DNA from 3 places in the Paenibacillus sp. SEL3 genome. Region 1 is predicted to be linked to each of the others. Evidence: predicted binding sites of a transcription regulator. Region 1 holds the regulator's gene; each other region holds the start of a gene.

Region 1 (10,875 bases):
CTCTTTATTCTCTTAGTTATCATCACTAAATCACTTTGGGTTTAGTTTGTAAAAAGAACTGTTGGAAAATATCACTTCACTCATGGATATTCAATAGTTGAGCCCATTGAGCGCATAAGCTATTTGGCAATAGCCACCGTATTCGCTTCTCTTTCGGCAAGTACTTGGTGGATTCCTGCCATAATAGTTTTGCGCTTATTGTATTTCATTTTATCTTTTCAGTAGCGAGTCAAAACCACTGCTGGCTTATCAGGCTTCTGTTAGATAAAATTCTCAAAGAGGTGGTAGGATGAAGGTTGAAGTAAACAAATGTAATTGAAGCATCAAAAAACCAATATATCTAAAGAGTAATGTTACTATTACCACAGTAGGTAAGGGGGCACAGTGCTGCAAATTGATGCAAACTAGGGATAATGGTGCTTTAACTTCGAACAATTCAAACCGGGCATTGAATGTAATTATTTAAAATTTAACAGTGGATGGTGAAGCAGCAACCGAGCCTGATAAAGCACCTAGTTATGATATAATTGCAAATTATGGTATTCCGTTGGAAGGTAGTAGCTATGTGAACGATAAGGTACTCTTTGAGAAAGAACATAGAGATTAAAATACAAATATGGGGCTCCATATAAAAGGATTTTCCGACGTAACGGTACAGAATAGTGAATTTCACGACAACGGTGGGGGTTCTAAAAAATCTAGCCAAAGCCCATACATGTATTGTGACGATACGTGAGCTTTAGCTTTACTAATTGCCCAAAAAGCACCAATAGCTCGCAATAATGACCTTGCCAGTACGAAATCACAACTAATACTTATGGAGAAGTTAGTACCTAGCGTGTGAAAGTTAAGACTATGAAACTGCTATTAACGGTCGGCAAACCACTTGACGACGATTGATCCACGCCGGATCGTAGCCTTTTCCACTGCTCTAAAGTCGGCTTGATTCCAAAAGTGTATTTAAGTAAGTGAATACTCTAAATAAATCGAAAAGCTCTGTTACCCTAATTGGTCGGCAGAGCTTTTAACTGTTCACGGTTTTTAAAATATATCCAGGTATTCTTTCTGGAATTTGATGAAATCTTGCACACTGTCGTGATAGGTAAATCTACCGCCATTTTTATCAATAATCCAGTTGATATTCTCGTCATTTAACAAGATTCCATACATGCAGTGATGAAGCAGTTCAATTTGCTTTTCATCCCTAATTCGGATCAAATGTTTTTCTTGTTCGATAATGAGGTACCATTTCGTTTCTGTTTCATCTACATCCGCATCCACATACAGTATTGATACCGACAAGGGGAATGGCCAGTCAAACCATTGTCCTCGCTTGTCTTCTCTATAACCTTCAAATGCCATGGTTATTCCCTCCTACTTGGATAATTTCCTGATTAGTTTAAATGTATCTAACGTGCTGCGATTGTACGCTTAATTAGGTTCTTGTCTTATCCTACTGGCACAGGAATATCGCCCCCATATTCTTCTCCTTGGCTTCACGTACACCATCATAAACATCTGTAAAAGTTCAGTGTCACTTTGGCAACCGTCTAATTCCGCTATTGTTGCACAATAGTTGTATCCGCTTTTATCGTTCATTGTTCTGATCTGTACAGTATACGGAAAACGACAGGTAATAAAGAAGCTGAACGCTTTGTTACCCGATATCAAAACGCTATTACCAATACTGTACAATTATTCTACTGAGCAATGACGTGGTCCAACATGAAGGACTGGAGATAAGAACAGGTAGCAGTGTAATGGACATAAAGGCGCGTCTGCTGGTTTTGGAAGAGGGGACCACAAGAGCGATATACGCTCTATATTGTAATCATAGGGGGCTGGGATGGTGACCAAAAGATCATTACATTTTCTCGTATGGAAATAGGCGCTGTATTAAACCTCCAATGATATGGAGCAAGGATACACTCATGTCTTGAATGTATCTTATTTCTGGAGGGTCAAAAGTGAAAACCCCTTATTCACAGTCCGTTTTGAGCTATAACCAAATTTTAATGTGGCTTTGTGTTCTTTCGTTTTTTAGTGTGTTAAATGAAATGGTTCTTAATATCTCTTTACCTGATATTGCTGATGAATTCAATAAGACACCAGCCATTACAAATTGGGTGAATACTGTCTTTATGCTAAGTTTTTCTATAGGAACAGCTATATACGGAAAGTTATCTGATCAGTTAGGTATTAAAAGGTTGCTCCTGTTTGGAATCATAGTGAATTGCATAGGATCATTAATTGGATTTGTGGGACATACTTTTTTTCCAACACTTATCTTGGGACGATTTATACAAGGGATTGGTGCAGCTGCATTTCCTTCACTTGTGATGGTCGTAGTTGCTCGCTATATCCCAAAAGAAAACAGGGGAAAGGCAATATGGCCTCATCGGGTCTATCGTAGCAATGGGTGAAGGGATAGGACCGGCTATTGGTGGGGTGATTGCTCATTATATTCATTGGTCTTATTTACTGCTTCTTCCTGTTTTAACGTTTGTGACTGTTCCCTTCCTGATAAAATTATTGAAAAAGGAAGTCATTTCAAAGGGCTCGTTTGACATTGCAGGAATCGTGCTTATATCTCTAGGTATTGTATTGTTTATGTTGTATACAACTTCTTACAGAATTTCTTTTCTGGTGATAAGTGTTCTATTTTTCTTGATCTTTTTAAAACATATCAGACAAGTAACCAATCCTTTTGTTGATTCTTCATTGGGGGAAAATACTGCATTTATGATAGGAATCCTTTGTGGGGGGCTTATGTTTGGTACCGTAGCTGGATTTGTTTCTATGGTCCCTTATATGATGAAAGACGTTCACCACTTAAGTACCGCAATGATTGGCAGTGGAATTATTTTTCCTGGAACGATGAGTGTTATTTTCTTTGGTTTTCTTGGAGGAGCACTTGTTGATAAGAAAGGTTCCTTACATGTGCTAGCAGTCGGCGTTGCATTTCTTGCCGTCAGTTTTTTGGTAGCTGCTTTCTTTATTGAAATGACACCTTGGCTGATGTCTATTATTCTAGTCTTTGTTTTCGGTGGTCTTTCTTTTATTAAAACAGTAATATCCACTATTGTTTCAAGTAGTTTAAAACAAGAAGAAGCTGGCGCAGGAATGAGCTTACTTAATTTTATAAGCTTTTTATCAGAAGGAACGGGGATTTCAGTTGTAGGAGGCTTATTGTCAATACGTCTTATTCATCAAAAATTTATACCAATCATTAATTTTCCATCTGCTTATTTATATAGCAATATGTTATTGATTTTTTCAGTGGTCATTATAATTAGCGGGATTTTATCTGTTATTGTATATAAACGTTCAGTTTCAGATTCCTGATAAGAGCAAAAAAGGATTACATGCTGAAAATGATCTCATCCTCACGTTTGAAGTAAGTGAATACTCTAAAAATAAATCAAAAGCTCTGCTAACCTTAATTGGTCGGCAGAGTTTTGTGTGCTGATCAGTTTGATTTTACTAGATACGGGAAAAGTAGCAATGCAAAGTGTGCGTACAAGATGGTATTGTTTTTAAATTCGGCCTTATTACAGAAGGATAGGCTAATTTGAATACTTAAACTTATAATACCAAAAAATCGCTTTCTCATGGGCTGTGGAAAAGTTAGAATATAGCATAGTATCAACTCCGCCGATTACAAAGTTATTTTTAGCATAGAATCGACAAGCTAAAATATTCACATCCTGTGTTTCAAGCATAAGGCCAACAAGATTATTCTGCTTAGCCCACTCGGTTGCTTTACTCAATAAGGCTGCTCCGATTCCCTTGTGTCTCCAGTCTTTAGCGACGGCAATATCCTCAATTAGAGCATAGCCATTCCAATAAGTACAAAGTTTAATTTTCCCAACACAGTCGTTCTCATCATAATATAAAAAAATAGATTTTCCTTGTTCATTAATATAACTGATATCGACGTCATCATCCTCATACTGTTTAAAATATGGTTCGGGAAAACTTTCTTCTATATATGACCAAATGTTGTTCTCGTATTTAGGTATAATTTTTCCTGACACAATAAAGCCGTTATTCTCATTTGACTTTTTAAAATCCCCCATATATGAAAGTGACATTTTAATTATCATGGCTTGTCTCCTCCTGGTTTAATTTCTCTATGCACATTATTCTAAAAGAGAACACGTTTTCCTGTCTGTTAGATTTATAAAAAGTGTAAAATGGTAGCGACTGTTCAACTATGTGTGATATTTTAGATCCCCCTCCGCTTGCTTAAATGATTCATAGCAGTAGTTAGGTGTGCTATTTAACACAAAAAAAGCAGGAAGAATTCCTCCCGCTTTTTGCATGGAAACAATTATTAACGTCTGCGTTGTCTATCGTTTACGCTAAACAAATTAACAGCCAGTGCGTTACCTCTTGCACGCGCAGTGGCTCTTTGATTGGAACGGATGTTCAATCTTCTTCTTCTTAAATCACGTCTGCAATGTCTTCTGCTCATAATATCACCTCCCTTCAAGAAATGAAGGTGCGGTTGAATCTTAGTGGCGTTTATGCTTACGCTTGGAAATTTTGATATTCAAGGCATTGGTTGCTAGTGCATTTCCGCTTCCTGTTTTAGCAGCTGCGGCTTGAAAGACTTTAACGACCAGATATCTGTTTTTCCCGATGCGATGCTTATACGTTTTAACTCTATTTCTGATCATCTGCATATCTCCTTTGCTTAGTTCTGCTATATATATATGTCAATTGTGATAGTAATGTATCAGCATAAATCTATTAGAAGCAAAAAGAAGCTAGTACCTATATCCCTAAAGGTTAACAAAAAAACTCATGCGAACCTGTCTTCGCCTTTTCAACTTTACGTTGCAGGAGATGTTACAGGCAGGTCGGCATGAGTCTAATGTGTAGAATAAAGATAATATGCAGTTTGTATGAAAATTATTTACTATTAAGGGTGTTAAGTTTTTTTTCGTAGTACGCCTCTTGGGCAAGAATATGATTCAGTTGTTCTGAGAGCTGTTTATATTCTTGGCTGGCCTCTGGGTAATTATTTCTTTCGGAAATTACAGCTTCAAGTTGCTTTTCTAAATACCTGAAATGGATGAGTATTTGTATGTACTGAATACGATCGTAGGTTGTTATGTGTGATTTCTCTTCTGCATACAAATGATCCATTGTTGGAACTGCACAGCTTACGACGATAAATATCATAACAAACGCTGAAATTATTATTTTTTTCATTTAATTCCTCCTACAGAGCTATGAGTAATTAATATACCATATTTAGCTAAAAGAAAGAAAGATCTATTAGTTTTGCCCACAACAGTATAGCTGTTCAAGATCAGTGGGGGATTATTTGAGACGATGAGGCTGATTTTATAGTAGATACAATAGGAATAGGTTGCTAAAAGGAAAGAATAGTTGTGAGATACATAGTAAGCATAATAACAATACAAAACCGGCTTGCCCTAGGCAGCCGGTTTTGTATTAGGGGATAGAATAACGGGGAAGGAAGAACGAGAAATCAGTGGAAGTCCCGGAAGAGTCCTACAACTTTGCCCAAAATACTGACGTGTGTCAGACGAAGCGGTTCAAAGGCTGGATTTTCAGGTTGAAGCCGGATATGATCTTTTTCTTTGTAGAAGGTTTTAACTGTAGCTTCGTCTTCATCTGTCATAGCTACAACAATATCGCCATTATCAGCGGTCTGCTGCTGACGTACGATTACATAGTCTCCGTTAGCAATCCCAGCCTCAATCATGCTTTCGCCTACAACAGATAACATGAATATTTTATCCTCACCAACAAAGTGTTGGGGAAGAGGAAAGTAATCTTCAATATTTTCTGTCGCCGTAATAGGAAGACCAGCGGTTACTTTGCCGACGACGGGGACACGACTAATGGAGTAATTAATCAAGTTGCTGTTATCCGATTCGTCTTGACCGAGTAACTCAATAGCCCGTGGTTTTGTAGGATCGCGGCGAATGAGTCCTTTTTTCTCTAAACGATCCAAATGACCGTGAACCGTAGAACTGGAGGCCAATCCGACAGCCTCGCCTATTTCGCGTACAGAAGGGGGGTATCCCTTTAGACGCACTTCATTGCGGATAAATTCAAGAATGGCCTGCTGGCGGCTCGAAATCTTAGACATACCGTATCAACCCCATTTAGTAACGTTTGGGAAAATTATAGCATAGAACCTCCGTTCGTACAAACATAAGTTCTAAATAATCCCTAAAAAAATTGCGAACTTTTGTTCTCTTTTCTATTGAACAAAACAAACGTTCGTGTTATATTGTGAAAACATAAGAACAAACGTTTGGAGGACACAACCATGATGAAATATAGCACCTATCAAAGTATTTTTCCAATGAATATAGAAAATTTACAGGAGACCCGAAAAGAGGGTAGGGCGCGTTTTATGCAGATTATTACCCATACTCTTTTACTTAAGCTTCTTATTATAGTGATTGTTGCTTGGATTGCAGGAGCAGGTGTACTTACGGTTTTCGCGGCTCCTTCAGCTTCCAAGGAAGAAGTGACTAAACTGACAGTACAACCTGGGGATACGTTGTGGCAGATTGCCGCGAATCATAAACCGGAACGAATGGATACACGAGTATATATAGAAGGAATTGTGCGGATTAACGGTTTAGAGGATCGGGGAGTGCAGGCAGGTCAGGTACTCAAGCTTCCTGACTTATGATCTATAGACTATTAGAGCTTGTCAGGGAGCGTAATGCGGGAGCCTTGACAAGCTCTTTTCTACATGTCAAAGTGTATTATATCTTTGCTTTTTTGGAGGGGACACAATTTGGATATAGACAGCTTGGTACAGCGCATTAATGAATTAGCGCGCAAAGCAAAATCCGAGGGATTAACAGAAGAGGAAACCACAGAACGTGCCAATCTTCGGGAAATTTATTTAGGTAACATTCGTCGTAATTTTCGGCAGCAGCTAGAAACGATTGAATTTGTGGACGATGATACATCGAAGGGAAATGACGGGCTGAAGCATTAATGTTGTTAAAGCGCCCAAGCCTGCAATTTGCCTTTTGTTTTAGGTACCTCTCATGGTATCTATATAGATCAGCTTTGAGGCAATTGTTTTAATGTAATATATCTGGGAAGGAATTGAGAGATGGCCCGATCATTTGAAAGAAAAGTACGCAAAAACACAGCGCATTTAAATAAATCGCGCAAAAAGCAAGGTATTCAAACCATTAGCGGCGCAGGTTCTGCAATGGATATTTTTCGTGGCCGTAATATTACTGTGCCAATTATGCTGGCTGGTCTTTCTGTATTGTACATGCTTATGAGTTACTTTTTGACTAAGACCGGTATGCGAGGGATGGATTGGCTTGTATTCGGCCTGTACTTGATGCTGGCTGTTATCTTTTTTATCCGTCGTCCTTATCTGAAAGTGGGAAAGGATACTCTCTATATGCTGAAAGGTGGTAGAGAACGTCCAATGACGGCAGGGGACATGAAAGCCATCAAGATTGAAAAGGGTTACGTAACCGTTGAAAGAAAAGGTAAGGGTGGTAATTTCATTTTCACAAAATCATTAGGTCGCTATGACACGGATGCCATTGCAGAGCGACTTGAGAAGTTTGCGCTATCCAATCAGATACAGGTTGACAAGAAATAACTGATTTAGCCTGTAGCTCTGTAACAAAGGCCGTATGATGTTATTTCATATAACATGCTGCGGCCGCTTGCTTAATATGGGCACACATAACGATTCAAATGCTTAATCAAGCAAATAGGCGTACATATACTGTGGAAAGAGAGTGGATAATTCAGATGACGATTCAGGCGGTAATGTTTGATCTTGATGATACCCTTTTGTGGGATGAACGTAGTGTAGAAGAGGCATTTGATGCAGCGTGTCAAACAGGCTCCCGTGAAGCAGGTGTTGATCCAAAAGCTCTGGAGGAAGCCGTACGTAAAGAAGCACGCGCTTTGTATGAATCCTATGAAACCTTTAGTTTTACTCAAATGATCGGCATTAATCCGTTTGAAGGATTGTGGGCGAATTTTACAGCGGGTGAGCAACCTGAATTCCGTCAATTGGAACAGTTGGCCCCTGTTTATCGAAAGGAATCATGGCGCAGAGGACTCCAGCAACTAGGGATAGATAATGAGAAGTTGGCGGAAAAGCTGGCTACCCAATTTGCTTCGGAAAGACGCGCACGTCCCCATGTATATGAAGAAACGTTTGAAATTCTAGAACAATTGAAGGGACAATACAAGCTGTTATTATTGACAAACGGTTCCCCTGATTTACAACAGGAGAAACTGGATGGAGTTCCTCAATTAGCTCCTTTCTTTGATCATGTGGTCATTTCAGGTTCATTTGGTCGAGGCAAGCCGGATCCGTCTATATTCCAGCATGCGTTGGGGCTTCTTGGTATTGAGCCTGAACATGCTTTAATGGTAGGAGATAAGCTGACGACTGATATTCAAGGAGCGTTGGCAGCAGGTGTTCACTCGGTGTGGGTGAACCGAAACGCCAAAACCAATACCACAGAGATCAAGCCGAAGTTTCAAATCAAGCATCTGTCTGAATTGGATGGAATTATTCAGTCGTTAAAGTAAGAAATCTACACCTTTAGAAACGAGTATTAAGAAAACTCCCTTCGCTCGATTGTCACAGAGCAGAGGGAGTTTTTTATTTACACAAGGATAAATTCGTAATTATGCTTTAATGAAGGTTGGATCTTCGAACGGTTCCGCAATCCAGCCATTTTCTTCAATGAACAAGCGGACTGCTACGATCTTTTGATTCTCCATTAAAGTGAAGAAGTGAGGTATATTTTCGGGTACGGAGATAACGTCCCCCGGTGAAAGCTCTACGTTAAAATAGTCGATCTCTTCAGGTCCTTTAATAATAAAGATGCCTTTACCAGCGATAATGGCACGGATTTCATCCTCGGTATGGGTGTGAATTTGCTCAAACTTGGCCAGCAACTCGTCCAAATTCGGCGTTGCTTCAGATAGAGTGATAACGTCCCATATTTTATATCCGCGACGTGCGGCTAAATCCTTGATTTCGGGTTCAAATGTTTTGAGAACAGCGGCCTTTTGATCATCTGTTAAGGTAAAGTTCTCTTGCAGCTCCCCGGACAATTTGGAAGCATCCCAATGTTCATACAATATCTCGTGACTCTCCAGAAATTCACGTACTTGTTCTTCACCGCTAATTCTTTCATTCGTATTACGTATTAAGATTTCGGCCATGTATTTATCCCCTCTTTTCCACTTGGATTAATGTTATATAAAGAATACCATGTCTTGAAACGTTGTACAATACAGGATTTCAACATTTTATAATGCAAATGAACATAGCTAAAGGATGCAGGGTTAAGTACGTTTAATAATGCTACAAACTATAAAAATGGATAAGAGAAGTCGTTTTTACAAAGAACAACCTGTATAAAACGTATGTTTTTACTTCAATCTATCTAAATGATACGGTTTCTGCTAAACTAGGATTTAACGTTTTGCGGGGGTGAAGAAATTTGGATAAAGTTAGCTTGCAGGATGCATTACAACGAAGAATACTCCTTCTTGATGGGGCCATGGGCACCATGATTCAACAGGAAGACCTTTCCCCCGATGATTTTGGTGGGGAAGAGCTGGAGGGCTGTAATGAAATGCTGGTCTTAACGAGACCGGATGTCATTCAAGGGATTCATGAAGCATACTTGAAGGCCGGAGCAGACCTAATTGAAACGAATACATTTGGAGCAACATCCGTCGTTTTGGCGGATTACGATATACCAGAACGTGCCCGTGAAATTAATCTGGTGGCGGCCAAGCTGGCGCGTAACGCGGTGGATAAATACAGCACTGCGGACAAGCCTCGTTTTGTAGTAGGAGCTATGGGCCCAACCACGAAAACCTTGTCTGTCACAGGCGGTGTTACATTTGCTGAGCTGATTGACAGCTATCAAGAGCAGGCCTTGGCACTTATTGAAGGCGGCGTGGATGTACTCCTTTTGGAGACCTCACAGGATACGCTTAACGTCAAGGCTGGAAGCATCGGAATTCGGCAGGCTTTTGAGCAGACAGGTATCGAGCTTCCGCTAATGATTTCAGGCACGATTGAGCCTATGGGAACGACGTTGGCCGGACAAAATATCGAATCCTTTTGCATATCACTTGAACACTTGCATCCAATTTCGATTGGGTTGAATTGTGCTACGGGTCCAGAGTTTATGCGTGATCATATTCGCTCTCTGTCTGAAATGTCCTCTGCAGCTATTAGCTGTTATCCAAATGCGGGCTTGCCCGATGAAAATGGCCAATACCATGAATCGCCTGATTCATTAGCACGTAAAATGGCTGCTTTCGCTGAAAAAGGCTGGTTGAATATTGCTGGGGGATGTTGTGGTACCACGCCTGAGCATATTCGAGTTATGAGTGAAAGTATGTCGCAGTTTGAGCCGCGTTCGCTGGTAGGTCATCATCCTCCTGCCGTATCAGGCATTGAGCCTGTATATATTGAACAGGACAATCGTCCGTATATGGTTGGTGAGCGAACAAATGTTCTTGGCTCCCGCAAATTCAAGCGTTTGATTGTGGAAGGCAAATATGAAGAGGCGTCTGAAATTGCCCGTGCTCAGGTAAAAAGCGGAGCGCATGTCATTGATATTTGTGTGCAGGACCCGGACCGCGATGAAATGACGGATATGGAAGCGTTTTTGAAACTGGTTGTAAACAAGGTAAAAGTACCTTTGGTGATAGATACAACGGATATTAAAGTCATTGATAAAGCACTTCAATATTCGCAAGGTAAGGCGATTATTAACTCCATTAATTTGGAGGATGGTGAAGAGAAATTTGAGAACATGGCTCCTCTTATTCATAAGTACGGCGCCGCTGTTGTTG
Region 2 (10,875 bases), 1.1 Mb from region 1:
TAGAAGACATTTTAGAAGGCAGATTCGTTTGCAGGTATTCCAGGGCATGAGCTCCCAGCCATCCTTTGACTAGCTCCTCAGGGTAATGCTTCAGCAGCAGTTCTGCAAAAGCCGGATATTTCCCCGAGTGTTCCAAGCCTTGCACATGGTGCTCGATACCGTCAAAATCAGAGCCAAACATCAAATGCCTTTCGCCCCCTAATGAACAAATATGCTCAATATGCGGTAGCATATCCTCAGCAGTTACTGTACCCTGCTCTTTGAGAAACATGGTGACGAAGGTCAAACCAATCCGTCCGTTACGGGCGATCAGTGCACGAATCTGTTCATCCCGCAGATTACGAGGATGAGCACATCTCGCAAAGACATTCGAATGCGAGGCGATGGGCGGTAGAGTAGCCTCCTCCAGCACCTCCCAGAAGCCCTGTACGGACAGATGTGACACATCTAACAGCAGTCCCAGGTCATTACAGCGATTGACCAAATCGCTCCCCTTGCTAGTCAGCCCGCCACCTCTATGTTCCATAATGCCGTCAGCTGCCCAGTTCGCATAATTCCATGTCAGCCCAATCAATCGTATTCCCATGGCATAGCACAATTCTGCATAAAAAGGGTTCCCTTCCAGCGCATCTACCCCCTCCAGTGAGAGCAATGCCCAAGGTGCCCATGTATGATCCGTCCCATTACCATCCAAATACGTTATCTTTTCCGTGCGCTTCTCTTCTCCTGCCTGCTTTACTTGCTCCTCCTGATGCACTGCGGACGCATTTTTCCACATTGCCAAGTCTTCCTTCCACAGCAATGGTCTCAACCCACCGGAGATAGAGGTAACATGCTGCCTGAACAGCTCAATTTGACGTACCACATGCTCAAATCTTGGTGTGCCTAATACCTGTGAAATATATATAGCAAACGTTTGCAACTGCACGTTACCTTCTAGCAAACGTTCTTTTGTGACATCAAGCGATGGATGACTGAAATCGATCTGCGCATCGAGCTGCATTTTACATAACACATCACAATGAAAGTCAACAACTGGCCAATTCACTTTTAGCTTATCATTCATGCATCTTACCTCCATTTATAGATTGAAGCACCACAAATTTATTTTAAAAATCATAGTAACAGACTCACAATGCAAAAAAGCCCGTTTACAAATCGTAAACAGGCTCAGGCAACTTACATTTATTATCTTGGCTCTACAATCAATTTGATCGCAGTCCGATCTTCTCCATCAATAACAATGTCTGTAAAAGCAGGAATACAAATCAAATCCACTCCGCTTGGTGCGACAAATCCCCGGGCAATGGCTACCGCTTTAATGGCTTGGTTTAGTGCACCCGCTCCAATCGCCTGTAATTCTGCATTTCCGCGTTCACGCAGTACTCCTGCGAGTGCGCCTGCAACTGAATTAGGATTGGATTTTGCTGATACTTTTAATACATCCATAGTAAGTACCTCCCCTGGGAATGATGATGGTTTGATTCCACTATTAGATGTTATTCGAGGGTCAGCAAAAAATTCCTGCTTTTTGGTGACAGTTTTCCTTATTCTTTCCTTAAGCAGCTTACAAAAAAGTTAATCCATCCGCCATTCATCCTCTTTGAGTCTGATTTTCTGAATTTTGCGGGCTTTTCCATCGTTATCATTCAGCTCTACGCTGATGGCATGGAAATGCCATTTGCCCATGTCCACTTGAAAACGCACCGGAAGCTGGGTCTGGAATTTCTGTAACACAGCCTCTTTCTGCATTCCAAGCACTCCCTCATAAGGACCTACCATTCCCGCATCTGTCTGATACGCAGTTCCTTGTGGCAAAATTGTATCGTCATTGCTCTGTACATGTGTGTGCGTACCTACCACGATTGAAGCACGTCCATCCAAATGCCAACCCATAGCGATTTTTTCCGAGGTTGCTTCGGCGTGAAAATCAACTAGGATATGTTTATGTTTTTTGCGCAACTCATCGACAATTTCATCTGCTGCACGGAATGGATCGTCAATAGCTGGCAAAAAGGTTCTACCTTGCAGATTAACAATAGCCAGCTCCTTACCTCCACCCTTTACAACAGTATAACCCCGACCCGGTGTTCCTGGTGGAAAGTTAGCCGGGCGAATGATCCGTGGCTCATCATCTATAAAATCAAATATTTCCTTATTGTCCCAAGTATGATTTCCCATCGTAATCCCATGAACGCCCCAATCAAAAAACTCTCTGGCGATAGCAGGAGTTATTCCTCTTCCCGAAGCTGCATTTTCTCCGTTCACGATAATAACATGCGGATTGTATTTTGATTTGAGCGAAGGAAGATTTTCCCTCAGTGCCTTTCTGCCTACACTGCCGACGATGTCTCCAATAAATAATACGTTGATAGAAAGCCCTCCCTAGTCTGCCTTACATAAATGAAAAGTGGCCCTACAAACAGCGGCCACTTTTCATTGAAATGCTTTTATTTTGCGTATTCTACCGCACGGGTCTCGCGAATAACAGTAACTTTGATATGTCCCGGATAGTCCAGTTCATTCTCAATCGTTTTCGTAATATCGCGGGCCAGTCGGAATGCTTCCGCATCATCAATTTTCTCTGGCTGTACCATGACACGAACTTCGCGTCCGGCTTGAATTGCGTATGATTTTTCAACGCCTTCAAAAGATTCGGAGATGCGTTCCAGCTTCTCAAGACGACGGATGTACGTCTCTAGCGTTTCACGCCGCGCTCCCGGTCTTGCTGCTGATAGAGCATCTGCCGCCCCAACCAGCATGGCGATCACTGAAGTCGCTTCGCAGTCGCCGTGATGTGAAGCAATGCTGTTGATGACGACCGGGTGTTCCTTGTACTTCTTCGCCAGTTCCACGCCAATTTCAACGTGCGATCCTTCCACTTCGTGATCCAGCGCCTTCCCGATGTCATGCAGCAATCCTGCCCGTCTTGCCAGTACAACGTCTTCGCCCAGTTCCCCGGCCATTAGACCTGTCAAGTATGCAACTTCCATCGAGTGCTTTAATACGTTCTGTCCGTAACTCGTACGGAACTTAAGACGTCCCAAGATCTTGATCAAATCCGGATGCAAGCTATGCACGCCCACCTCAAAGGTGGCCTGCTCACCATATTCACGGATTCGTTCGTCCACCTCTTTACGGGATTTTTCCACCATCTCTTCAATACGAGCCGGATGTATCCGTCCGTCCGCTACGAGCTTTTCAAGCGCAGTACGCGCAATCTCTCTACGAATCGGATCAAATCCGGACAATATAACAGCTTCCGGCGTATCATCAATAATGAGGTCAATTCCTGTAAGGGTTTCAAGTGCACGGATATTACGGCCTTCGCGCCCGATAATCCGGCCTTTCATTTCTTCGTTCGGCAATGTGACAACAGAAACCGTCGTTTCTGCTACATGATCTGCCGCACAGCGTTGGATGGCCAGTGTGATGATTTCACGAGACTTTTTGTCCGCTTCTTCTTTGGCCTGCTGTTCAATTTCTTTAATCATCTGAGCTGTTTCATGACGAACTTCCTGCTCTACGTTGGTCAGAATAATACTTCTTGCATCCTCCATCGTCAGATTGGAAATACGCTCCAACTCAGTTACCTGACTCTTGTAAATCAAATCAATTTGCTGCTGGGTTTCATCGATTCGTTTCTCTTTGTTGGCCACCTGTTCTTCTTTGCGTTCCAGCGATTCCAATTTTTTATCCAGCGATTCTTCTTTTTGCAGCAATCTTCGTTCCTGTCGTTGAATTTCATTGCGACGTTCACGAGTTTCTTTTTCAGCTTCGGCACGGATGCGGTGAATTTCATCTTTCGCTTCCAATACCGTTTCCTTCTTCAGCGCTTCTGCCTCTTTTTTCGCGTTCTCCACGATTTGCGCGGCAGCTTCTTCCGCACTGGAGATCTTAGCTTCTGCAATAGATTTGCGAATAAAATAACCAATCCCGAACCCAAAGAATAACGCGGCTACAGCAACGAGAACGAACCAGATCGCAGTCATCATACTGTTCACCTCCCCGTTGGTTCCTCCAAGGCATTCCTTGGGACTTTTTGCAATTGTCACATTTACTTTGATCGTCAAACTAAGATAACGACACAAGGTCGTTTCATTTCATATGCACATGCTTTCACATGTACAATTCCGCCTGGCATAGCGGCATCACTTGTTATTTGGCGATGAGAACTCACCGGTGGATTCCGCTTTTTTGGAAGGAAAAAGGGCGTTCCACAAGTATCGTTTCATATATATTTTATTATTTGACAAATGGCATTGTCAAGGGAATGCAAACATTAGTAGAGTACCATGCAGCTTTCCATGTAATAACTAGCTCATCCTATCCGTTCATACTAGCCCAAGGTTCAGCAGCCGTTTGGCAATTATTCCTCCCACTGCAACAATTCCTCGTCATCTGAAGCAGCGTCATGCTCGGCCGCAGTGAGATGATTGACCACTCGGCGTGTCATATCCCCCGAATATCCGCGTCTCATGAGAAAAGGGTAGGTTTTCCTTTTTTTCTCCGTTATATCACCACGTACCTGATTCCATTTCTTACGTCCGACCGTCAAAGCACTCTCCCACTCCTCATTATCGGTGATTTCACCTAACGCTTCCCCAATAGAGGCTTTAGAGATGCCTTTCTGACGGAGTTCTTGCCTAACCCACATCTTCCCCTTACGTTGGCTAGTTATACGCTGCCTTGCCCATTGGCGGGCGTACAAATCATCATCCACGAGTTGCTCCCTTTCCAGTCGGACCATTACTTCGTCAATAACAGACTGATCCAGTTCTTTTTGCACCAAACGCTGGGCAATTTCCTGACGTGTGCGAGGCTTTCGCCCCAAATATCGAAGCGCGAGTACATAGGCCTGTTGCTTTTCATCTGCCAGAACAATATCTTCCAGTTCCTTTTTGACGAATGACGTTCCTTTGAACATATTATACTTGATCATTACATCTTCTAATACAGACAGTGAATACGGGCCAAAATGAATGATATAGCGTCCACGTTTGCGTCCCTGTCCCTGCTCTACCCTAGTAATCATCAATTCCTCATGATCTGGAAAAAGAGAAATCTCTTGTTGCTTATTAGCTTCCGCAGAATATTCATCTTCATCGTCCAACTGCAATATATTTCCCTCACTTTAAAATTCACGAAAGCAGCCTTTTGGACAACTGCAACGCAAAAGTTAGATTCCGCTGACAAAGTAGCTTTAATTGATGCAAAAATGCCCTGCACAACTGTGCAGGGCATCAGAATCATGCTATTCAACCGGATTGGCCATAACCCTGGCTCCAGTTCACAAATCAGGATTCACCAAGCTTTATTCAAGCTCCAACAATTCCTGTTCTTCCTTGGCTTGCTGTGCCAACTCTTCTTCTGTAGGCGGAGCAACCGTCGTAATCAAATTGCTGGCCACCCGAATTTTTTGCTCGATCGTACTAGCAATGTTCGGATTTTCCTTCAAAAATTGCTTCGCATTCTCACGTCCCTGACCAAGGCGCTCACCTTCGTAGGAATACCAAGCTCCGCTCTTGTCGACAATGTCATGCTCCGTACCGATATCGATCAAGCTACCTTCTTTGGAAATGCCCTCACCGTACATAATGTCCACTTCAGCCTGACGGAATGGAGGGGCAACTTTATTCTTCACGACTTTAATACGTGTGCGGTTACCCACAATGTCGTTACCCATTTTTAAACTTTCAATACGACGAACATCCAAACGTACCGTAGAGTAAAACTTCAAGGCACGTCCACCTGGTGTTGTTTCAGGGTTACCGAACATAACACCTACTTTTTCACGTAGCTGGTTAATAAAAATAGCAATAGTTTTCGATTTGTTAATGGCTCCAGACAGCTTACGCAATGCCTGCGACATCAGACGTGCTTGAAGACCGACATGGGAATCTCCCATTTCGCCTTCAATCTCTGCCTTCGGCACAAGTGCCGCTACGGAGTCAACAACTACAATGTCTACTGCTCCACTACGTACAAGGGCTTCGGCAATCTCAAGCGCCTGCTCTCCTGTATCTGGTTGCGATAGTAACAACTCATCAATATTGACACCCAGCTTGCTTGCATACGACGGATCAAGCGCATGCTCGGCGTCGATAAAGGCGGCTTGTCCGCCTGTTTTTTGCACCTCTGCGATAGCGTGAAGAGCTACTGTCGTTTTACCGGATGATTCCGGTCCGTATATTTCAATAACCCGGCCTCTTGGAAAGCCGCCCGTTCCTAACGCAATATCCAAAGCAATCGAACCACTGGGGATCGTTTCCACTTGCATGTGGGTAGACTCACCCAACTTCATAATGGAACCTTTACCAAATTGCTTTTCTATTTGACGGAGCGCCATATCCAGCGCAGCACGACGATCTGACAATAAACTCACATCCTTCATTGTTTGTACTTTAATAATACCTTGTTTTGACACGCTTGCCAAGCATTTTTTCGAACATACATTCGTTTTTTTATTCACACAGCTCTCTTCTGTAATTACACCTGTCTCTTAAAACAAAAAAAGAACCGCTGGCAAAAGGCTTTGCAACGGTTCTTCCGATAAGGTGATTATATCATGAATATCTATCTAAAACAACTCTACGACCCACACTGTACATAAATGATTAAGAGAGTTTCTCGTTCTCTACCAGCCTGCGCCACAATCTGTACAGAATCGCTTTGACTGATCGCAGTCGGATTGTTTCGCGGTTACCACTCAATCTCAGTTCATGTACTTCCGTTTCCTTGTCGCGTTCAGCAATGCCAATATACACTAGACCGACTGGCTTCCGTTCGGAATACCCAGGCCCGGCTACACCAGTAACTGAAAGTCCAAAATCGCTGTCCATGATCATTCTCGCCTGCTCTGCAAGCACAAGGGCCACTTCCTTACTCACTGCACCTGGCGCTTGATCCCCTTCCAAATAATCACAAGGCACGTTGAGTAATTTCATCTTCATTTCATTGGAATAGCACACGATGCCACCTTGAAACATAGTAGCACTGCCAGGTATAGAAGTGAGGTGTTCCATCAGCATTCCACCTGTACAGCTTTCTGCCGCACTCACAGTGAGTCCGCGATTGGCCATTAGATCTACGATAACCTTCTCCAGCGTAACATCTTCGCTTGCATACATAAATTCCGAAAGACGCTGCTGAATTTCTACTTCCGTAGCCGTCAGCTTAATCAATGCTTCACTTTCGCTGGCCGCCTTGGTGGATATACGGATCGTGACTTCCCCTTCCTTGGCATAAGGAGCAATCGTGGGGTCTGTCTGGGATTGGATCAGATCTAACAAACGGGTTTCAAGAGCTGACTCACCAATCCCTGCAAATTTTAGCATTTTTGAATAAATTGGCATTTCCTCACCGCTCAATGCCTGCTGAAGCAACCAAGGTTTGGCCTGGTTTGCAAACATCGGTTTGAGTTCCTTAGGAGGTCCAGGCAAAACTACATAAAATTTACCATCCTGTGCAATTGCGTCGCCCACAGCTAGCCCTGTCTCATTTTCAAGCGGAGTAGCACCTTCAATAGAAAGCGCCTGCCGGCGGTTATTTTCGGTCATTTCTACCCCACGGTTACGAAAAAATTGATCTAGCTTGTCCATTGCAAGACGATCTATGTGCAATTTTCGCCCCAATACAGACGCTATCGCATCTTTCGTCAAATCATCCTGGGTCGGTCCCAGACCGCCAGAAAATAAAATAATATCCGCACGCTTCTGAGCAATTCTTATGGCTTCCTGAAGCCGATCTATGTTATCGCCAACCACAGTCTGAAAATATACATCGATTCCAATTGTAGCCAACTCTTGTGACAAATATTGAGCATTTGTATTCACTATTTGTCCAAGCAATAACTCTGTTCCTACCGCAATTATTTCAGCTTTCATCAATTCTTCCTCCTGTACTGCGAATATGATGGGAATTATATAAAGAAACAGCAATAAGTTTAGTCCCTATTGCTGTTTCCATAAAATTTATACTGTTAAACCTTGGAGGAGCTCAGCAAATGGATATTTTTCACGAAATAATCAATACCCGAATAAATGGTGATCAACACCGCTGCCCATATCGCTATTAAATCAAACGGTATACCAAGAAAAACAAACGGGAAATTATTAATGAGCAGCGCTACTATAGCAACAATCTGAATGATCGTCTTTAATTTGCCCCAATTGCTTGCAGCAACCACAGACCCATCCAGCAAGGCAATCTGACGCAGCCCCGTAACCGCAAACTCACGGCTAACAATCACAACAACAATCCACGAATCAATTTTCCCCATTTCTACCAAGGAAACCAAAATGGCGGTTACCAAAAGCTTATCAGCAAGGGGGTCCAACAGCTTGCCCAAATTGGTGACCATATTATTTTTACGTGCCAAATACCCGTCAAGACCGTCCGTGCTGGCTGCTACAAGGAAAATGATAGCCGCAATCAGCTGATTATACGGCAGCTTGAAAGCTCCGATCTCAATCGGTGGCGGATAAAAATCAAAGTCCACCAGCAAAGCCAGCATCATCACCGGGATAAGGCAAATCCGCGTTATTGTAATTCTGTTGGGTAAATTCACAACACACTCTCCCCTGATTATCGTACTTGATTACAAATGGCAGTTTTCGGATTAAATTCAACCCTATGTAAATCGCTTTCGGCGAGCGCTATACACCTGAATTGTCTGCATTTTCGTTACAAGTATAATATGGCGCAAAACGCATGTCAAAATAACCTGCCGCACATCAAGCAACGTTTTTCCTGCAAAATATATGAGGGAAAACGTCTTTATTTCATGTTTGTAAATTGAAGCTCCAATGGCAAATCAGCTTTACGTAGCAATTGAATGATCGCCTGTAAATCATCCCTGTTTTTCCCGGTCACCCGGATTTGATCACCTTGAATCTGACTTTTAACTTTTAGCTTGGAGTCCCGAATAAGAATGTTAATTTTCTTGGCATTATCCTGATCAATTCCCTGCTTCAGCGAAAGACGCTGACGCACTGAACCTAGAGAAGCGGGTTCCAATTTGCCATACTCCACATTTTTGAGGGACAGACCTCGTTTAGCCATTTTAGACTGCAAAATATCAATCACCGCATTCAGCTTGTATTCGTCTTCCGATGCAATCGTAAGAGCTTCTTTCTCAAGCTTGAGGCTACTTTTGCTATCCTTGAAATCAAATCGTGTTTCAATTTCACGCTCCGTCTGATGAACCGCATTTGTTAACTCCTGCATATCCATTTTGGAGACGATATCAAATGAATTTTCTGAAGCCATCGTTTCACTTTCCTTTCCACAACAAAGTTCAATATCTAATTATAGGCTAGTCATTTACAAAAATCCAATAATCGGTTGACTAAAAAGGCGTTCTTGCCAGTTTTCCTGACAAAAACGCCTTTATTTCATTTACGGTCAAAATATCTAATTATGGCTTCGTGTTGGAGTTCGGAACATATCCAAAAGTCCAAGCACAATGTGAGCAAGACCAAAGCCCAGTATGCCATAGCCCCATGCATTCGGTGTCAGATAATAGCCCAGTAAACTGACAATTATACCGAGCCCAGTCACAATCCAGCTGACGGTCATAACGTATACACCTCACTTTGCGGAAAATGAAATGACTGCCTTTCCAGGAATTACAGTCATTAGTATTTCCTCGCACCAAGGCGTTTATTCACCATTAGTAGTTGTAGAATCTGTACCACTTTGTGCTGAATCCGTACTGCTACCTGTCGTAGAATCTGCAGGTAAACCCGTCACCCCTGCATTCGTTCCGGTCGAAGAGGCTTCTCCTTGCTGTATCAGTACACGAGTAGTCGATTTATTATCTGTTATCGGTTGACCTGCTACGGAAATATCTGTGGCAGAAGACCGCCCTGATTTGATATATAAACCTTCTGGACCAATATCGAAAGACATGGCATCTCCACTTTTAGTCATACCATAACTCAGCTTTTCTCCACGGGAATTTTCTCCCTTGTACACTTCAAGCCAGCTTTCACCCGTAGCTTTAATATCAACCTTGGCTGTGGCTCCCGTTGCACTGGAAACTTTAAAAATCGTCGTCTTGCCTTGCTTGCCGTCCTGTGCCACAGTTACACCTTGTTGTGGAGTAGTCGTATCCGGCTGTTGTCCAGTATTTGGAGTAGTAGCATCCGTATTCCCCGTACCATTTGGCTGAGTTTGCCCGGTTTGCCCCGCACCAGGAGTCTGCCCACCAGCACCATTTGGAGCCGTCGTTTGACCATTGTTCGGCTGTGTCGTAGTGGTATCAGGAGTAGACGTGTTTGGTGTTGTACTTGGTGTTGTACTTGGTGTTGTACTTGGTGTAGTAATCGGTGTTGTGTTTTCTGCTGTTTTTGGAGTTGAATGGTTGTTGCTCACCCAATAAGCATAAATAACCCCAACAATGAGAACTAGAAAAAGCCACATTAACGCTGTAGGCAACCATTTAAGATTACCAATCGTGGCGGGACGGCTGGAGCGTTTCTGTGTAACAGGCTCCATGACTGCTTCCGGTTCAGGTTCAGGCACATTGCTTTGATGCCCTTCCAGAATCTCATCAGGATTCAACCCGACCGTTTCAGCGTATGTTTTAATAAAAGCTCTGACATAAAAGCTTCCCGGCAGCACTTTGTAATCGCCCGTCTCAATGGCTTCCAGATAACGTTTGCGTATCTTCGTCATTTCCTGAACATCGTCAAGGCTCAATCCTTTTTGCAGCCGGGCCTCCTTTAATTGCTGACCCAGTTCTGACATGTCATCATCTCCTTGTGTAATTACGCTTATTTAAAGATCTTCTGTATAACTGGCTGTAAAGGTATCATAAATAATTTCCTCAGCCGGATTATTGCGAAGTTCAATAATGATATTGAAATCGTC
Region 3 (10,875 bases), 640 kb from region 1:
AAAGAGTCCTTAGGGAAAAGATCCAACTCCATGATGTCAGCAGTGGTCCCTTTTTCGCTCTCCTTCAGTGGGTCCGCCTCTGCCGCCGCCAGCAATGCGCCATAAAACAATCCATCCGGCTTTTCCAACCGAATTTGTGCCAGTTCATCTTCGGTCAAGCCGACAATCGGCGAACGAAGCACGGATGCAAGCGGGATGTCCTGCTGTGGATTATCAATAATGTGCAGCAGAGACAACATTACCTCAACTTCCGTTGCTTTAAAAAAGCCTGTCGTCTGCTCCCCGGAGGCCGGAATGCCCTCAAGCCGCAGTTCCTCTACAATTAGGGGGGCCCACACGCTTGCCGAACGAAGCAAAATGACGATATCGCCGTAGATTGCCGGGCGCATCGCTTTTAATCCTCTGTCGTAAATCAACAGTGGTTGTCCGGTATCTCCGGTCAGTTCTTTAATCCGTTGCGCAATCGCACGAGCCTCTAACTGTGCCGTTTCCAGTTCCACAAGCTCAGCCAGCTCACTTTCCTGAAAAACAGATTCGTCCTCCGTTTCGGACAGCTCCGAAGCCTCGGAAAGACCATGGCCACCCTTATCTACTAACAGCAGCTCAGGTGCGTATACAGATGCGGTGTCTTGATCCGACGGGTCGGGATAGGATGCGCCGTGTACCAGCCACGCTCGTTCATCGTACTCAATTTCCGCCACATCCACACTCATAATCTGGCGGAACACCAAATTGACCGCATCGACAACTTCCTCCCGACTGCGGAAATTACGCGCCAAATCAATTAAAAATCCATCTTCCTGCTCCTGCATGCCGTACCGTTGATACTTATTCAAAAACAGACCCGGCTCCGCCAGCCGAAACCGATAAATACTCTGTTTCACATCGCCCACCATAAAACGGTTACCCGGTTCCTCCCGTGATACCAGCCTAACGATATCTTCCTGTACGGTATTCGTATCCTGATATTCATCTAGCAGCACCTCGTCGAATTGCGCCTTGTATTCGAGCGCAGCATCGGAAGGTAGTAGCCTGTACGGAGTAGAATCGGGATGTCGTAATATTTTCAGACAATAATGTTCCAAATCCCCGAAATCCACCAACCCTTTTGACTGCTTGTGCTGTTGAAAACGTTCCCCGAATACAAGCACGGTTTCTACCAGTTCGTTCATCAACGGAGCTGCGGCGTGCAGCTCCTCCCAATAGGCTTCTGCTCTCCTGCCAAACAGGGAAGCCTTCATATCTGTAATCATTTTTTTGGCTGCTTCGCGCAGCGTCTTAACCCGTTCCTGCAATGCAGGCTCAGTCTGATCTTTTTTGACCGGCTTGAGCTTACCGAAGGCAGCTGTCTGAAAATGATCATATAGAGATGCCCACGGCTGTGTCTCCAATTCCTGCAGCATTCCCTTCACCATCGCCGTATCCTCTTGCAGCGTCACTGTATAAGGTGCAGGACCGCCGGGCTGCATAGCAGTTTCATGCGCCTGTTCCAGCAAGCTCGCTGCTCCGCGCAATGAAAGTGCAGCATCCGCCAAAATGCTGCGAACCCAAGGCGTCTCTCCGAGAGCCGCTACATCCTGCACACGAAATGCAGTTGCTGTCTCCCGCAGCCAATGCTCCGGCCAAGGATGACTTTGAGAAAAATCATACAGCCGCTGAACAAGCACATACATCGCATCATCGGTGCGTTCTCCACTAAACCAGTCGACTAGTCTGCGGAATGTACTGCCTTCATCATGAGCCTCATATTTCTCCTCAAACAGTTCTTCTAGAAGCTCCTGGCGCAGCAATTCTGTCTCATGCTCATTCATAATCCGAAAACCAGGATCAAGGGGAATGGCCTGATAATGCCTGCGGATGACCTCCATACAAAATGAGTGAAGCGTCGTAATCGAGGCCCGATTCAGCAACGATAGCTGACGGCGTACATGTTCACTTTCCGGTTCCTGCTCCAATACACGTTCCAACGCTTCGCGTATCCGTTGACGCATTTCGGCGGCGGCTGCCTTCGTAAAGGTCGCTACCAGTAACCGATCCACACTGAAGCCAAGCTGGGGATCGACAATTTTACGAATAATACGCTCTACAAGCACCGCTGTTTTACCAGACCCCGCCGCTGCCGCAACCAGCATGTTGTTACCAGATTCCGAAATGGCACGCCACTGGTCATCGCTCCACATACTGCCTTCCGGCTTCGGTAAACCCTTAATGTTTGACATGCCTATCATTGGTCCATTCCTCCTTTCCCTTCCTGTGTATGACCCAGCAGATTCCAAATCTGATCCTTACCGGGTTTACCCCATTGATTGTAGCCACTGCCCTCCAGACTGTCGTCAAATTGACAAACAGGCTTAAAAGAGCAGAAGGTACATGCCGTCTCTTGCTGGATACGATACGGTTCAATGGCCACATCGCCCTCTGTCATCCGTGTACCAATCGTCCGAATATTATTACGCACCGAAGCTAGCAGGCTGTCCCACTGTTCCGGCGAAGCAACCGAGGCACTGCTATAAAAACTACCGTCTGCTTTCACTGCAACAGGTAAAATAGAAGAATATCCCTTGTCCAATGATGTATCCATCTGCCCAACTACATCCCGATCCGCAAGCAATAATCCTTTCATCTTAAAACGTTTCAAAAGCTCCTGACGGGCCTGTTCTGCGCTAAGACCGTTAGGCGACTGTAACATCGGATTGTGGACGTGAAAATATAGGGTACCCGCTGGATAAGCTGTCTCGCCCAACCATTCCTCCGCCGCATTCAGCAGCACGTCCAGGTACGTGAGCATTTGCAGAGACAAGCCATAGTACACTTCATGCAGCTTGAGATCCTTTTGGCTGGATTTGTAATCGATGACACGCAAAAGTAAACCTTTTTCTCCCTCTGCCACATCCACACGGTCAATCCGTCCGACAATTTCCATCACAACACCGTTATCTAACTGGAAGCTTAATGGAGGAAGCTGCTGACCCGGCCCAAAGTCCAACTCCAGCCCAATCGGCTCAAAGCTACCTCTTCGCGCATGTTCACCTAAGATCAACGAAGCACGGCTCACGATGTCTTTCAATTTACGTAAAATGTAGCCATACCGCTTGGAGCTCATTAAAATTTCGCCTTGCAGACGAGGAGCCAAACGCTCCACTGTACTTTCCGCCTCTTGGCGGCATTCCTCCGTGCTGAGACTGCCCCAGCTGACATTGCGATTACGCAGATTGATCGCCATCTCTCCAAGCGCTGCATGGAATAATTGTCCGATATCCGGGGCCTTCAGGCGATACATTTGACGTTCCTTCAAACGAAGACCATGAGAGGCAAAGTGCGAAAATGGACATGCCACAAAACGTTCCATACGAGATACGCTGGTACGCAGCTTGCTGCCGTACAGACGACGGCTCGTTTCCTTCTGCATTTCGGCATGATTCTCGTAAAAAAGTGAGGTCAACAGCTGACGCAGCTTGTCCTTCTCACGCCCTTGCTGGCTGGCATACCAGTTATATACCTCCCACCAAGGAGATAAAATGTCACCGCCACGTCGCCATTGTCGTAATTGCGCAATAAGCTGCGGCAAAGCCTCGGACGGATGAGAAGCATACTCCCATTGCGTCGTCCAAGCATCCCCAGGCAAAGGGTATCCAGCCAGTGGGCGTTCGTCCAGACTAGGAAACAATTGCCGCACATATCGTACTAACTCAGACGGCAACAATGACTTGCCTTCTTCATCAGTCACGGCATAGCTCATCCACAGGCTTCTACCGGCTGAAGTAAGGGCCGTATAAGCGAGAAAACGTTCGTCCAGCAGACGTCTTGTCATATCCGGCGCCAGCTCTACGCCTCGTTCGTTTAATGCCGTACGCTCCTGCTCATTCAGCACACCGTCCTCATGGAACACAGCCGGCATCACACCTTCGTTCATACCTAGCACAAAAGCATGTTGAATACCGGTCACACGTGTACGATCCGTGTTTCCGACTAGAACCTGATCCAGAGCTGGCGGAACAAGTCCCATACGGAATTCAGCCAATCCCGTTTCCAGCACACCCGCAAACAAAGAGGTATCCAGCCTCTCGTCACCCATCATTTCGACGATTTGATCCAGTAGTTCAAGCACTGCATCCCATACCTGACGATGCTCCTTGGCCTGCTCAGGATTTCCTGCTTCCTCTGCCTGATGAATGAAGGCGTCCAGCTTGTGGCCAATTTCTGCATCCTCCAGTAACAGATATACCGCTTCACACTTCTCAAGTGCAGTTCGTGCCTTGCCCACACGTTTCTCAAACGCACGTAAAGGCGTCACGATTACATCCCGACACAGCTCCATCAAATCCAACGTTTCATCCCGCCTACGGTTCCGTTCCTGCTCCTCCAGCTCCAGTGACAAGCTGGGCACAGCCTGCCACGGGCGACCGTCTGTCCAACGGCTACCTTGTATTCCGCAGGCCAGTACATAGTTTTCCAGACGATCCATCTCCTCGCGGCTCACCCGACCATCCAGCGGCAGGAGAAGATCTGTTTTGACCGCACGGAATACATCCTCATATCGCCAGCGTCGCTGCACGATATCCAGTGAAGCCCGAATCAATTCCACTAAGGGATGATGCAATACACTTCTCCGCTGATCCAGAAATACTGGAACCTCATATTGTTTGAATATCGGTTCCACCCATGACTCATAATCTTCAATATGACGCACAAACAAGGCCATCTCCCGATAACGCGCGCCCTCATCTCGGGCTAAACGACGCATTTCGCGTACAGCCCCTTCCAACTCAGCGCGGCGATTCGCTGCAGCATACAGTTTTATGCCTTCCGGCTGTTCTTCTGTCCACTGCTCTCGTAGCTGCTGCAGCCGCATCCGTTGTTCCTGATTCCGTAACCCTGTACGATATTCAAAGTTAGCCTCCAAATACGCCAACGCCGGACGCTCCTTAAATCTCGGCGGCGGATCAGGGCGAAGTAATTGTGTCTGCGTCTCTATCATTAGCTCGTCTGCCATTCCTTTGAGCTTTACATACGTAGCCGCCGAAGGATGAAACAAATCCAGCTCATGCGGAAGCTGTCCGTTCTCGTAGCTGCGGTTGCAAGTCAGCGCCACCGTCAATGAAGAGGCATGCAGCATAAGCTGCTCCACAACCTTATATTCATGTGGTGTAAACCTACGGTAGCCATCCATCCAAATATCTGCCCCACGCACAAGGGAAGACTCAGCAATCTGTTCTGCCAGCATGCGCAGCGTATCTTCACCATCGATATATTTAAGCGTCAGCTCTCGTTCAAAATCCTCATAGATTAGACTGATATCTTTGAGCTTGCCGCGCAAAATCGGAGTTGACTCTCCTGCAGCGTTCATTCGCTCCAGTTGCTCGGGTACAGACCGAGTATCATTTCCATACTGCTTTAGCTCCGTAAACAATGTATTCAACCGATCCACAAAGCCGAGCTGGTCTCCCGAATCCTTAAACAAATTCAGTTCATCCTTGCGACGACGAATAATTTTATATAAAAGCATCTTCTTGCCTTCTTCCGTTACAGGCACCAGCGCTGAACCCCCAGTTTCCTGCATAACTAAATAGGCAAGACGGTGAAATCCCATCACTTGGGCGCGCACCGACCCCTGAATACCGTTTCCGGCTTCTGTAAGTAACGCATGCTCAGAAGCAAATGACGATTGCTCCGGTACAAGTAACAGCATAGGCTTACCTAGCGGCTCCTCGCGTAACATAGACGTCATTTCATTGCGGATTAACGTACTTTTACCACTCCCAGAGCGGCCAATCAACAAACGGACCGACATGATGCGGCCTCCTTTCCAACGAACAACATTCTATTAAACAGTATAGCATATCAGGCAAGAGAGAAAAGAACGTACGTTTGCCATGTTGTAGCAATTCTTTCTCCCTCTAAAAAATAAATCAGTCCCGCAGAATGGCTTGGTGCACGCCTTCTCTACAGGACTGATTTATACCTAAAACGAGTTTATTTTACCTATTTAATCACCAAAAGGGCGATTGACTTTGACTTTGTATGAAACTACAACTGTGTCCGGCTGCGCACCTCAAAGATGGCGAATTTCAAGTAATGGCCTTCCTCCACACCCAAAATTTGAGGATGGTCCTTACCAGCTGCTCTCCAGTCTACCAGACGAAGGATTTTGCCGGCATCTGCCGCTGCTTCCTTAATGGTGTCCAAAAACAACTCCGGCCGCATGTGGAACGAGCAACTCGCTGTCACCAGATAGCCGCCCTCATTAACGAGCTTCATCCCGTGCAGGTTGATATCTTTATATCCACGTGTAGCCCCTTTGACAGCGTTCTTCGTTTTGGCAAAGGCTGGCGGATCAAGAATGACCACGTCAAAGGTGCGTCCGCCACCCGCTGTCAGCGGCTTAGACGTATCTCCTTTGCCCCCGGCTCGTGCATTGCGTTCCTCTACACCTTTCACCTGATTACGCAAATATTGAAAAGCATCGTCGACGACAAACTCGACGCGTTCCTCAAAACCGTTCAGCTTGACATTGTCCCGCGCACTTTCAATCGCATGCTCAGAAATATCAAGACAAGTTACTTTTTTAGCACCATATTTACAGGCATTGAGCGTAAAGCTTCCCGTATGTGAAAAACATTCCAATACGGTTGCGCCGTCCCAGAATGGGAATTCAACAACCTTACCACTTTTATTCACTGGCTTCATGACCGTTGTGGTAGCGTCCCCTGAGTCTGTAGCAACTTCTTGTAGCGTAATTCCACTACGTGCTCCCCAACCTGTCATCAACGGTGCTATGGCCGCACGATTTTCACGCTGGTCAAAGAAATAACCCGTCTTCTGGCCCTCTACGATATCAACCTTGATGTGCAGGCCATTTTCCGTCACCACTACATGACGCGGGCAATCACCGTACAAAGGACCCTTCGTTTGTTTCAATCCTTCCAGCTCTCGGATGGATACATCACTGCGCTCATATATACCAACAGGACCCAATACTTCAACGAGCGCATCCCTGATTTCTTCCCTGCGCCGATCCATGCCAAGCGTTAACAGCTGCACAACCAACACATCACCAAAACGGTCTACAATCAGTCCAGGCAAAAAATCAGCCTCACCGTACACCAACCGATAAGCGTCTCCCCCGGTCACAAAACGTTCGCGGTGCTCCAGGCATTTGCGAAAGCGTTGGGCAAAAAAGTTTTGATCCATTGCTTCTAGCGGCTCGTAGGACATCACACGCACTGTAATTTGTGAAGCTGGATTATAGTAGCCTGACGCCAAATAACGCCCCTGATGGTTAACGATACTGACCAAATCGCCTGCCTCTGGCTCCCCTTCGATCTTGGCTATTTCGTTTTTAAACACCCAAGGGTGTGCGTGCTCCAGCCTTTTTTTACGGCTGCGTTCTAATATTACTGAAGGCAAAATCCTTCACTCCTATTCTTAAGTTACTCAAAGTCCTTAAAAGTGCGGTGTTCGATGGGGCGCGGCTCCGCGGATCATTTGATCTTACGATCGCTGTTGCACGGGGATTCTTTGGATTTTATAAATGATTTTAATGGTAAGAATCCCCCTAGGTTTATACTTCCGAAGCAGCTTTCCTTTGGAAAGCTTTCAGGCGAACGCTCTCGCTTCTCCAGATTCAAATGATCCGCTTCGCTACTGCCCGCCTGTATATCGACGTCACGCTTTTAAAGCTTGCGAAGATACTACAAAATTATCGCTCCGTAAAAAAAAGCTCAGCCATGCTTGTCATGGCTGTCCTCGACAGATCATAGGCTGTTTACATAAGTATTTTCACCTAGAAAAGGGGGCTATGCCCGTGTTTATACATGTTATACTCCCGCTGTGCGGCGGGCTGTTTATTTTTTTGGGCGGGATGAAGCTGATGGAAGCAGCCCTCCGGCATTTGGCCGGGCCCTTCCTGACCCGCTGGCTGAATCGCGCCACAGTTTCCCCTTGGCGGGGCATGCTGTTCAGCTCAGGCATTACCGCCCTGTTGCAAAGCAGCACCGCTGTAACGGTGCTGACGATCGGACTGGTCAACGCCGGGCTGTTGACCTATGGCCGCACGCTCGGCATCATTCTCGGCACCAATATCGGTACCTGTCTCACCACCGAGCTGATGGGGCTCCAGCTTGGCAAGCTGGCTGTTCCGCTGCTCTGCGGCTCACTGCTCTGCTGGAGCGCCGCCGTACTGTGGGGAGAATCCGTCTCCGTTCGCCAGTACGCGTCTGCCGGAGTTTCACCCGGCTCCAATGGGCTTAGCCGTCCGCAGGCTGTACAATATATCAGCCTCGTATTTGCTGGATTTTCGCTGATTCTGGCAGGTATCCGCGTAATGCAAACGGTCGGCCCATGGATTGAGCAGGCCGGACTATTCCGCTGGTTTCTTGATCACGCTGCGGCCAACATGTGGTGGGCCTTCGCTGCGGGTGCCTGCCTGACCGCACTGGTTCACAGTAGCGCAGCCGTTATTGGCATGGCGATCAGCCTTGCCGCTGCGGGTGCCTTGCCAGCCGATGTAGGGATCGCCATCGTCATCGGCTCCAATGTAGGCACCTGCGTGACCGCCCTGATTGCCGCTGTTGGCGGCAGCGTGTCCGGCAAATTTGTAGCCTGGTCCCATGTGCTGCTGAACGTAGGCGGAGCCTTGCTCTTTATGCCGTTGATCCCTGGGCTAGAAATGGCCGCCGCCTGGATATCTACCGAGCCCGGAGCCAAGGTAGCCCATGCCCAAACCCTGTTTAACGTCATTAGCTCTCTACTGGTCTTGCCTCTGTGCTACCTACCTGTATGGACTCGTTTAGAGGATCGTATATCTCCCCACAGAATCAAACGTTAATTCCTAGCATGGACAGCGCCTTGCTCAAAATGACATCATTATTGTCATATCCGCCCTGGCGCTGGAGAAGCCATGCTTCCTCAGGCTTATGCCATGCAACTCCCTTAATTTCTTCGATTTGTGCCTGTAAATCCCCATCTAGTGCCTCTACAAGATAATAGTGTACTTCTTTATCCACTTCCCCAAATTCCGGATGCTGATACGTATAAGCAATCATATCTACATGCTGGATAATCCGCCCGTTCAACCCTGTTTCCTCGCGAATTTCACGTAAAGCCGTCTGTTCGATTGTTTCTCCCAACTCCATTTTTCCTTTAGCCAAGGATACCTTGCCATATCGGTCAGTAATGAGCTGAATTTCAAGCTGCTCCCCCTGTTTGCGAAACACAACACCGCCTGCGGAAATTTCCTTTTTTGCTGCCATCCTGTAATCTCCCTTCCTTGCGCAACAAGGATTCCGTCCTCTCTGTAAGGAAAGGCGAAATCCTTGTTTGCCATCTCTATTGCCTTTTCAGGCTTTTTTTGTTCTTACAGAGCTGTTTGCAGCCCATTCTCCAGTACGCGAACCAATTGGCCTTCACTTTCATTAATGCCTGCCTTCGTTAGCTTCACGCGGCATACCTTGCCAACCAGATCCTCAGTACCTTCAAACGCCAGTTGAATATAATTGTCACTATATCCATGGAGTATGCCGCTATCTTCGGTCCCTTTCGGCGCAACTTCCGGAATGACCTCCAGCACCTGACCTACAAACCTCTCAGCATACGCCAGTTGCATTTGCTCTGACAGTTGTATCAGCTCATGCACTCGTGCATTTTTCACGTCTTCGTCCACCTGATCCTCCATACGCGCCGCAGGAGTTCCACTACGCTTGGAGTACGGAAACACATGCATTTCTGAAAAACCGATTTTTTTCATCAGCTCATAGCCATTGCGGAACATTTCATCCGTCTCCCCAGGGAAGCCGACAATTACGTCCGTTGTAATCGCAACATCGGGCATTGCTTTGCGTATCATAAGCATTTTGTTATAAAACTCTTCTGTGGTGTACTTACGACGCATCCGTTTCAATACAGTGTCGTCCCCCGCCTGAAGCGGTATGTGAAAATGACGAACCAGCTTGGTGGAACGGTTCAGTACATCAAGCATTTTTTCATCAATCTGGCTGGCTTCAATCGAACTGATGCGGATACGCTCCAGCCCTTCCACCTTCTCCAGATCCCACAGCAGATCAGATAGATCATAATTATCCATGTCATCACCATAACCGCCAGTATGGATACCTGTGAGTACAATTTCCTTGTAGCCTGCGTGTACCAGTTGGCGCGCCTGTGCAATAATGCTCGCAGCGTCACGACTGCGGGATAGCCCCCGCGACCACGGAATGATGCAGAAGGTACAGAAGTTATTGCACCCATCCTGAATTTTCAAAAAGGCCCGAGTATGATTAGCAAAATCAGGCACATCCATTTCCTCAAATACACGCGTTTTCATAATATTGCGCACGGCGTTCACCGGTTGACGCGTCCCTTGAATTTCCTGCACGAACGGAATGATTTTGTCCCGATCCTGAGTCCCGATAACGAGATCAACGCCAGGAATATCCATAATTTCGGCAGGAGAAGTCTGGGCGTAACAGCCCGTTACTGCCACTATGGCATCTGGATTTCGGCGAATCGCACGGCGAATGATCTGACGACTCTTTTTATCGCCGGTATTCGTAACGGTACATGTATTAATAAGATAGACGTCAGCAGTCTGCTCATCAAAGTCCACCTGTTCATAACCTTCATTTTTAAATAGCTGCCAGATCGCTTCTGTATCATAAAAGTTTACCTTACAGCCCAATGTGTAAAATGCCACTGACGGCATATTAAACCCCTCCCATTTCTCCTGTCTCATATAAAATGCAAGCCAATGCAGCCATTCCTGCGGTCTCAGCACGCAAAATACGTCTTCCCAGTCCTGTAGACTGGGCCCCAGCCTGCTCGGCCTCCAGGCTTTCCGCTTCAGTAAAGCCGCCTTCCGGGCCTACCACCAGCAGAACA

Evidence for each region. The regulator LexA, encoded in region 1, represses DNA repair genes until DNA is damaged. The targets are predictions, from matches to a motif close to CGAACATATGTTCG.
Region 2: a site for LexA is predicted at 6,446-6,459, ahead of recA (recombinase RecA). Genes of this name have one in related genera too.
Region 3: a site for LexA is predicted at 5,858-5,871, ahead of addB (helicase-exonuclease AddAB subunit AddB). Genes of this name have one in related genera too.

Annotation. Positions count from the first base shown of each region.
Region 1 covers NZ_CM137725.1:6,485,175-6,496,049, reverse strand. Annotated here, with positions in the region: gene ACYCS5_RS29235 (sporulation protein YjcZ) at 1-45, shown strand, start outside; gene ACYCS5_RS29230 (hypothetical protein) at 1,042-1,362, opposite strand; partial or broken gene tet (Tet(L)/Tet(K)/Tet(45) family tetracycline efflux MFS transporter) at 1,968-3,345, shown strand; gene ACYCS5_RS29220 (GNAT family N-acetyltransferase) at 3,567-4,106, opposite strand; gene ACYCS5_RS29215 (hypothetical protein) at 4,337-4,477, opposite strand; gene ACYCS5_RS29210 (hypothetical protein) at 4,518-4,682, opposite strand; gene ACYCS5_RS29205 (hypothetical protein) at 4,918-5,220, opposite strand; gene lexA (transcriptional repressor LexA) at 5,504-6,130, opposite strand; gene ACYCS5_RS29195 (LysM peptidoglycan-binding domain-containing protein) at 6,317-6,685, shown strand; gene ACYCS5_RS29190 (DUF896 domain-containing protein) at 6,794-7,000, shown strand; gene ACYCS5_RS29185 (hypothetical protein) at 7,121-7,630, shown strand; gene ACYCS5_RS29180 (HAD family hydrolase) at 7,786-8,580, shown strand; gene ACYCS5_RS29175 (1,2-dihydroxy-3-keto-5-methylthiopentene dioxygenase) at 8,680-9,222, opposite strand; gene metH (methionine synthase) at 9,504-10,875, shown strand, end outside.
Region 2 covers NZ_CM137725.1:5,392,076-5,402,950, reverse strand. Annotated here, with positions in the region: gene ACYCS5_RS25010 (dipeptidase) at 1-1,066, opposite strand, end outside; gene ACYCS5_RS25005 (stage V sporulation protein S) at 1,189-1,449, opposite strand; gene ACYCS5_RS25000 (TIGR00282 family metallophosphoesterase) at 1,579-2,373, opposite strand; gene rny (ribonuclease Y) at 2,451-3,995, opposite strand; gene ACYCS5_RS24990 (regulatory protein RecX) at 4,370-5,119, opposite strand; gene recA (recombinase RecA) at 5,315-6,376, opposite strand; gene ACYCS5_RS24980 (competence/damage-inducible protein A) at 6,618-7,886, opposite strand; gene pgsA (CDP-diacylglycerol--glycerol-3-phosphate 3-phosphatidyltransferase) at 7,982-8,569, opposite strand; gene ACYCS5_RS24970 (YajQ family cyclic di-GMP-binding protein) at 8,779-9,270, opposite strand; gene ACYCS5_RS24965 (hypothetical protein) at 9,415-9,579, opposite strand; gene ACYCS5_RS24960 (RodZ domain-containing protein) at 9,664-10,752, opposite strand; gene ACYCS5_RS24955 (DUF3388 domain-containing protein) at 10,783-10,875, opposite strand, start outside.
Region 3 covers NZ_CM137725.1:556,047-566,921, forward strand. Annotated here, with positions in the region: gene addA (helicase-exonuclease AddAB subunit AddA) at 1-2,228, opposite strand, end outside; gene addB (helicase-exonuclease AddAB subunit AddB) at 2,225-5,791, opposite strand; gene ACYCS5_RS02740 (class I SAM-dependent rRNA methyltransferase) at 6,028-7,407, opposite strand; gene ACYCS5_RS02745 (Na/Pi cotransporter family protein) at 7,805-8,827, shown strand; gene ACYCS5_RS02750 (NUDIX hydrolase) at 8,817-9,251, opposite strand; gene mtaB (tRNA (N(6)-L-threonylcarbamoyladenosine(37)-C(2))-methylthiotransferase MtaB) at 9,356-10,699, opposite strand; gene ACYCS5_RS02760 (16S rRNA (uracil(1498)-N(3))-methyltransferase) at 10,701-10,875, opposite strand, start outside.